DNA from 2 places in the Yersinia sp. 2541 StPb PI genome. Region 2 is predicted to be linked to the other one. Evidence: predicted binding sites of a transcription regulator. Region 2 holds the regulator's gene; the other holds the start of a gene.

Region 1 (4,317 bases), 4.2 Mb from region 2:
CGATGATCTGGCCTTCATACACTTCAGTCGCGTGACCAATAAACAGCTTGCCGCGGTCTTGCAGTTTGTACAGTGCGAATGCCACAGCTTTACCCTGACCGTTAGAGATCAGTACGCCGTTTTGACGTTGGCCGATCTCGCCTGGACGCACATCATCGTAGTGACTGAATGTGGAGTACAGCAGACCAGTACCAGAAGTCATAGTCATGAATTCAGTACGGAAGCCAATCAGGCCACGGCTTGGGATCATATAATCCAGACGAATACGACCTTTGCCGTCTGGAACCATGTCCTTCACGTCACCCTTACGCTCACCCATGGCTTGCATTACTGCGCCCTGGTGCTGTTCTTCGATATCCAGAGTTACGCTTTCAAATGGTTCTTGATTACGGCCGTCGATAACACGGTTGATAACTTTAGGACGGGAAACAGCCAGCTCGAAACCTTCGCGGCGCATGTTTTCGATCAGAACCGACAGGTGAAGTTCACCACGGCCTGATACGCGGAATGCGTCAGCATCTTCAGTTTCTTCAACACGCAGTGCTACGTTATGAATCAGCTCTTTGTTCAAACGGTCAAGGATCTGACGTGAAGTCACGTACTTGCCTTCTTTACCACAGAACGGAGAGGTGTTAACGCAGAAATACATAGTAACAGTTGGTTCATCAACAGACAGTGCTGGCAATGCTTCAACAGCATTCACATCACAGATAGTGTCAGAGATGTTCAACTCGCCCAAACCGGTGATAGCAACGATATCACCAGCTTCAGCCATAGTTGCTTCGATACGTTCCAGACCCATATGGCCCAGTACTTTAGCGATTTTACCGTTGCGGGTCTTACCTTCGCTATCGATAACAGTAACTTGCTGGTTAGGCTTAACAACACCACGTTTGATACGGCCGATGCCGATAACACCTACGTAGTTGTTGTAGTCCAACTGGGAGATTTGCATCTGCAATGGACCAGTGCTGTCTACGTCTGGTGCAGGCACATGGTCGATGATTGCCTGATACAGCGGAGTCATGTCTGCCGACATATCATTGTGGTCTTCGCCCGCAATACCCATCAATGCTGATGCGTAAATGATAGGGAAGTCCAGTTGTTCGTCAGTGGCATCCAGGTTTACGAACAGGTCGAACACCTGATCGACAACCCAATCTGGACGCGCGCCAGGACGGTCAACTTTGTTGATAACCACGATTGGTTTCAGACCATGAGCAAAGGCTTTCTTGGTCACGAAACGGGTCTGCGGCATCGGGCCATCCATTGCATCGACGACCAGCAGCACAGAGTCAACCATAGACATTACACGCTCAACCTCACCACCGAAATCGGCGTGTCCTGGGGTATCCACGATGTTGATGCGGTAGTCTTTCCAGTTAATGGCGGTATTTTTCGCGAGGATGGTTATCCCACGCTCTTTCTCCAAATCGTTGGAGTCCATTACACGTTCAGTTGCTTCAGCACGTTCACCGAACGTACCAGATTGTTGTAGCAACTTATCAACCAGGGTAGTTTTCCCATGGTCAACGTGCGCAATAATGGCGATGTTACGCAGATTCTCGATCACAGCTTTTTTGCCTCAGGCATTTAGAAATAGCGCGCTATTGTACACGTATTAAGCGAGGGACTAAACAAGATCACAAACTTCTCTTATAAACAACCTGACGGCGGTTAGTTTGTGATCCCTTTCACGGTGCAAAAATAGCCTCTCGGCCCACCTTTGCACCAATACAGTGCCCAACGACGCAAATGAAGCACCAAAATAGTGCAATATAACTATCCTGGTGCATACTGAATATCAGCAGACCCCTATGATATGGCATAAACGGGGCGTTTGGAAAGTTGGCATAGATTTCGCAACAGACTTTATGACGCAGTTTAGCATGAATAACGGTCATGAAAAATCAGCATGAGCGTTAGCCTGAATAAAAAGATAACTGAACACCCAAACGATAATCGTTCCACGACGACTATGACAAATCCAGGAGATATAAGTATGTCCGCTGAACATGTTTTGACGATGCTGAATGAGCACGAAGTGAAATTTGTTGATTTGCGCTTCACCGATACCAAAGGGAAAGAGCAGCACATCACTATTCCGGCTCATCAGGTCAACGCTGACTTCTTCGAAGAAGGCAAAATGTTTGATGGCTCCTCGATTGGTGGCTGGAAAGGCATTAACGAATCCGACATGGTACTGATGCCAGACGCCAGCACCGCTGTTATGGATCCGTTCTTCGAAGATTCCACACTGATTATCCGTTGTGACATTCTTGAGCCAGGTACCCTGCAAGGCTATGATCGCGACCCACGTTCAATCTCAAAACGCGCAGAAGAATTCCTGAAATCTTCAGGTATTGCAGATACCGTGCTGTTTGGGCCAGAACCAGAATTCTTCCTGTTTGACGATGTTCGTTTTGGTAGCAGCATCCGTGGCTCTCATGTCGCTATCGATGACATCGAAGGCGCATGGAACTCCAGCACCAAATACGAAGGCGGCAACAAAGGCCACCGTCCGGCAGTGAAAGGCGGTTACTTCCCAGTTCCTCCGGTTGATTCTTCACAGGACCTGCGTTCTACCATGTGTCTGACCATGGAAGAAATGGGCCTGGTAGTAGAAGCGCATCACCATGAAGTGGCTACCGCAGGTCAGAACGAAGTGGCTACTCGCTTCAATACCATGACCAAGAAAGCCGATGAAATTCAGATCTACAAATATGTGGTGCACAACGTGGCACACGCATTCGGCAAAACTGCGACCTTTATGCCAAAACCAATGTTTGGTGATAATGGTTCAGGCATGCACTGCCATATGTCGTTGTCCAAGAACGGTACTAACCTGTTCGCCGGTGACAAATATGCTGGCCTGTCTGAAATGGCGCTGTTCTACATCGGCGGTATCATCAAGCACGCAAAAGCAATTAACGCCTTGGCTAACCCAACGACTAACTCCTACAAGCGTTTGGTCCCAGGCTACGAAGCTCCGGTCATGTTGGCATACTCTGCCCGTAACCGTTCAGCTTCTATCCGTATTCCAGTGGTTGCCAGCCCGAAAGCGCGTCGTATTGAAGCACGTTTCCCGGATCCAGCCGCTAACCCATACTTGTGCTTCGCAGCACTGCTGATGGCTGGCCTTGATGGCATCATCAACAAAATTCACCCAGGTGATGCGATGGACAAAAACCTGTATGACTTGCCACCGGAAGAAGAAGCAGAAATTCCAAAAGTTGCAGGTTCACTGGACGAAGCTATGGCTGCACTGAACGAAGACCGCGAGTTCCTGACCCGTGGTGGCGTGTTCACTGACGACGCTATCGATGCTTATATCGAACTGCGTAAAGAAGAAATGGACCGCGTTCGTATGACTCCGCACCCAGTTGAGTTCGAACTGTATTACAGCGTTTAATTTTAGTTTACCCAATAGATTTCAAGGTGTAGGAAGGCGGCAAGCGAGAGAATCCCGATGAGCTTACACCAGTAAGTGATTCGGGTGAGTGAGAGCAGCCAACACACCTACAACTTGAAAGATGAAGGGTTGTTGCCGTGGAAACTTTTGGCCCATCTTCGGATGGGCTTTTTTCTCCACTTTTCGTTTTCGTCATATTTCCTCTGGCTCAGTCACGACTGAACCGATTAGGATGTATTCACCAAAAGAGTGCAGGAGTCTGCGTAATGGCAACAGGCACGCTGCCCGATGCTGGGCAGATCCTTAATTCTCTCATTAATAGTATTCTGCTATTAGATGATGATTTGGCTATCCATTATGCCAATCCCGCTGCGCAGCAACTTCTGGCGCAAAGCTCTCGTAAACTTTTTGGTACACCCCTGCCCGATTTATTAGGCTATTTTTCTCTTAACATCGACCTGATGCGGGAAAGTCTGATCGCCGGTCAAGGTTTTACCGATAACGAGGTGACCGTAGTTGTTGATGGCCGCGCGCATATTTTGTCGCTGACAGCACAATCACTGCCAGAAGGTTTTATATTGCTGGAAATGGCGCCGATGGATAATCAGCGTCGGTTAAGCCAAGAACAATTACAACATGCACAGCAAGTCGCAGCCCGTGATCTGGTTCGTGGGCTGGCTCATGAGATTAAGAACCCGTTAGGTGGCTTACGGGGGGCAGCACAATTATTGTCTAAAGCATTGCCTGATCCGGCATTGTTGGAATATACCAAAGTGATCATTGAGCAGGCAGACCGCTTGCGTAACTTAGTTGATCGCTTATTAGGCCCACAACGGCCCGGTCAACACATCACACAAAGTATCCATCAGGTTGCTGAACGGGTTTGTCAGTTAGTCTCGCTGGAA
Region 2 (4,317 bases):
AGAACCCTATATTCCGGCTACAAGATCCGGGCATAACGGATAAAATAGTTTCCACTTTCCCAATTACGCCGTTTCCGGTGGTAATTCAGTAATGATTTGATAAAGCTCATCATCACTTTGTGCTGCACGCAGACGCCGACACACTGTTTTATCAGCTAATCGCTTGGCCACTAAAGACAAAGTGTGTAAGTGAGTTTTACATTGATCTGCCGGAACCAACAAGGCAAATAACAGATCAACCGGTTGGTTATCAATAGCATCGAAGGCAATAGGTTGTTCCAGACGGATAAATACACCCACTGCACGCAGTGTGTCTTCTTCCAACTTGCCATGAGGTATCGCGATACCACTACCAATACCGGTGCTGCCCATACGTTCGCGGGTTAAGACAGCATCGAAAACCACCTGTGAAGGTAGGTTAAGTTGCTTGGCAGCCAACTCGCTGATAATTTCCAAAGCCCGTTTTTTACTTGAGCAATGTACGGAGCTTTTGGTGCACTCGATATTTAATACCGAGCTTAATTGCAATGCTGGATCGTTGATCATCTCATCTTTCACTTAAGCGCTGTTTTAAACCGTTTCCGGCGGGGATTCACTCCCGACGCTGGAAACGGTTATGTAGCGAGTGTAGAACCTTTATGGGTGAATATACCCTTTGTACTTGAAACTACAGGGTTGTTCGCTATGTTTACTTACCCGAATCACTGACTTTAGTCAGTTCATCGAGATGAATAAGCCTGCTTGCAGAAATACGATTAAAATCGGTTTCTGGCCAATTTGTCATTCGTTTGCTGCCTACCTGCAACGCCATGTTCTTTGGGTATAACAGTCGCAAGGATTCTTAGTGTTGTTTCAATTTGTCTTTATGTTTGTTCAACTGGCGGGCCAGTTTATCAACCAAAATATCAATTGCGGCGTACATATCCTCCTGCTCTGAGCTTGCGTGCAACTCGCCTCCATTCACATGTACCGTTGCTTCTGCAATTTGTTTTACTTTCTCAACACTTAAAACCACATATACCTGGTTAATGCGATCAAAATATTGCTCAAGTTTGGCAAATTTAGTGGTAACAAACTCGCGTAATGCTTCGGTTATTTCGACATGATGTCCGGTAATATTGAGCTGCATAGTGTCTTCCTTCTCAGTTCAGGTCAAACCAACTGTTTACGCTGATTTGACGGCGGGATGGATAACGACTCTCGGTACTTCGCGACGGTACGCCGTGCCACCATGATGCCTTGTTCACATAATAATGTGGTCAGCTTACTGTCACTAAGAGGTTTAGCAGGATTTTCTGCTGCAACCAATTTTTTCACCAGTGCACGAATTGCAGTGGAAGAAGCTTCACCTCCGCTATCAGTATTGACGTGGCTGGAGAAGAAATATTTTAGCTCGAAAATACCCCGTGGACTGTGCAGGAACTTCTGCGTGGTCACGCGAGAGATTGTCGACTCATGCATATCCACAGCCTGGGCGATATCGGCCAGTACCATGGGTTTCATAAATTCAGGCCCATTCTCAAAAAACGCTACTTGCTGCTCTACAATACAACGCGCCACCTTCAGCAGTGTTTCATTGCGGCTTTCAAGACTTTTTATCAACCATTTTGCTTCTTGCAAATTGCTACGGATAAACTGCCCGTCACTGTCATTGCGGGTACTGCTACCCATCGCCGCATACTGCTGGTTGATTTTTAGGCGTGGAATGCTATCGGCATTCAGCTCGACCGTCCATTGATCTTTGTCTTTACGCACCAAAACATCGGGAATGACGTACTCGGACTCCCCGGTATTGATGGATTGACCCGGACGCGGATCCAGAGACTGAATCAGGCCGATCGCTTCTTTAAGTGTATCTTCTTTTAGCCGACTCAAGCGGATCATCGTACGGAAATCATGGTTACCCAGCAAATCCAGATAATCGCTAACCACCAGACGTGCTTCGGCAAGATAGGGGGTATCTTTGTCATATTGTGACAACTGTACCAACAGACATTCACGCAGGTTACGTGCCGCGACACCAATAGGATCAAAGTGTTGTATCCGCTTAAGCACCGCTTCTACTTCATCCAGTGCGACGTTCTCGTCCCCCATGCTTTCCAGAATATCTTCCAGTGGCACCGTAAGGTAACCGGTTTCATCGACCGCATCCACGATAGAGGTCGCAATGGCAACATCAGTATCAGAGAATGGGGTTAAATCCACTTGCCACATCAGGTAGTCTTGTAGCGTTTGGGTCGTTTCCCCTTGATAAACCGGCAACTCATCATCGCTATAATCATTGCCCATTCCTGATGGCGTGCCTGCGGTGTAGATCTCATCCCAGGTGGCATCAAGTGGCAACTCTTCGGGCATATCTTTTTGTTCCAGCGCCTCGCGGGTATCAAGCGATTCACTGTCTACGGTCTCTTTTGCATCTATCTCTTCATGAAGATCAGTTTGCTCAAGCAGGGGGTTACTCTCCAGCGCTAACTGAATCTCCTGCTGGAGTTCAAGTGTAGAAAGCTGCAACAAGCGAATAGCCTGTTGAAGCTGCGGAGTCATAGCCAGTTGTTGGCTGAACTTGAGTTGCAAACCTTGCTTCATAATGCGGTATCAATTTTCCTTTATAGATGAAGGAATATCCGTCATCTTTCAAATTGCAGGGGTATTGGCTGCCGGTTACTTGGCCGCACCTGCGGGCTAGCATAAATGCTGTTTAAATCGATTTATGACCGATTTTATTGTTTGCCGCCTTCCTGCACCTTGAAATCTATTGGGTATTGGAAAAAGGTCAGAGACGGAATTCTTCACCGAGGTAAACACGCTTAACTTGTTCGTCAGCCAGGATTTCCTGTGGCGTACCGTGAGCGATTAAATGACCCTGGCTTACGATATAAGCCCGCTCACAGACGTCTAACGTTTCACGCACGTTATGGTCGGTAATAAGAACGCCAAGACCACTGTCGCGTAGATGTTCAATAATTTTTTTAATATCGATAACGGAAATCGGATCAACCCCGGCAAAAGGCTCATCCAGCAGAATAAACTTAGGATTTGCCGCCAGTGCACGGGCTATTTCAACACGGCGGCGTTCACCACCGGAAAGCGATTGCCCCAAGTTGTCACGTAAATGGGTGATATGGAACTCTTCCATTAATTCATCAGCCCGTTCCTCACGCTGCTCAACAGAGAGGTCTTTACGGATCTCCAGCACCGCCATTAAGTTGTTAAATACACTCAGGCGGCGGAAAATAGAGGCTTCTTGCGGTAAATAACCAATACCGCGACGAGCGCGTTCATGGAGAGGCAAGAGGCTGATATCTTCGTCATCAATCACAATACGCCCGGCGTCACGCTGGACAATGCCGACGACCATATAAAAAGTGGTAGTTTTCCCTGCGCCGTTCGGCCCAAGCAGGCCCACTATCTCACCGGATTTCACATTGAGGCTTACGTCTTCGACCACTTTACGGCCTTTGTACGCCTTAGCCAGCTTTTCTGCGATTAATGTTGCCATAAATGATTACTTACTCTTCTTTTGGCCTGAAGCTGCTGGCCCTTTGTCTTGTAATTGGGACGGTAATAACACGGTGGTGACGCGGTTGCCTTTATCACTGAAGGCTTCCATCTGCTGTTTTTTCACCAGATAAGTGATGCGATCACCTTTGATATTACTATCAAGTTGCTCCAGATAAGCATTGCCAGTCAACACCACAAAATCATTTGCGACTTCATAACGCAGTTTCTGCCCATGGCCTTTTACGGGTTTGCCACTGTCTTGCATCTGGTAGAAAGTGACTGGATTACCATAACCTTCAATGACCATTTTGCTTTGATCACCGCCTGGGCGCGTAACCACGACTTTATCAGCTTTAATCTCAATGGTACCTTGCTTGATAACCACATTGTCGGTAAATGTGACAGTATTGGCCTCCATATCTAACGCTTGTTTAACGGAGTCAACCGTGACGGGCTGATCAGTATCACCCGTTAACGCCAGAGCGGGCAGGCTTGCGGCCAAAAGTGAACTGGCAAGCAAAAAATGACGAAGTTTATTTTTGGATTTCATAAGAGGTTTTAACCTTTTCAATCAGCTCAGCGGTTTTGTCCCGCAAGTTCCCACGCATTTTCATGCCGTTAGATGTGAATCCAACACCAAAGAGGGTAACTTCATCGTCTGAGGATACATCCTGAGTGATCAAATTAACCTGGGCGTTATCGGTTTTAATTTTTTGTAACTGTGCGTCTGGTGTCAGGCTATCAACTTCAACATGACCATACAAATACAGCATCTTATCATTGGTCAATTTGGCGCGGTCGGCGCGCACTGTCCAA

What was found. Region 2 encodes sigma-54, which starts transcription at its own class of promoters, with help from an activator protein. Its sites were predicted from a motif close to GTTGGCACANNTTTCGCTNT; they were not measured.
Positions count from the first base shown of each region.
Region 1: the regulator sigma-54 is predicted to act here: its motif matches at 1,848-1,867, upstream of glnA (glutamate--ammonia ligase).

Region 1 is NZ_JAZGQB010000001.1:4,706,917-4,711,233, forward strand. Features, by position in the region: gene typA (ribosome-dependent GTPase TypA) at 1-1,573, opposite strand, end outside; gene glnA (glutamate--ammonia ligase) at 2,003-3,412, shown strand; gene glnL (nitrogen regulation protein NR(II)) at 3,679-4,317, shown strand, end outside.
Region 2 is NZ_JAZGQB010000001.1:479,968-484,284, forward strand. Features, by position in the region: gene ptsN (PTS IIA-like nitrogen regulatory protein PtsN) at 64-546, opposite strand; gene hpf (ribosome hibernation promoting factor) at 842-1,129, opposite strand; gene rpoN (RNA polymerase factor sigma-54) at 1,153-2,586, opposite strand; gene lptB (LPS export ABC transporter ATP-binding protein) at 2,774-3,499, opposite strand; gene lptA (lipopolysaccharide ABC transporter substrate-binding protein LptA) at 3,506-4,051, opposite strand; gene lptC (LPS export ABC transporter periplasmic protein LptC) at 4,035-4,317, opposite strand, start outside.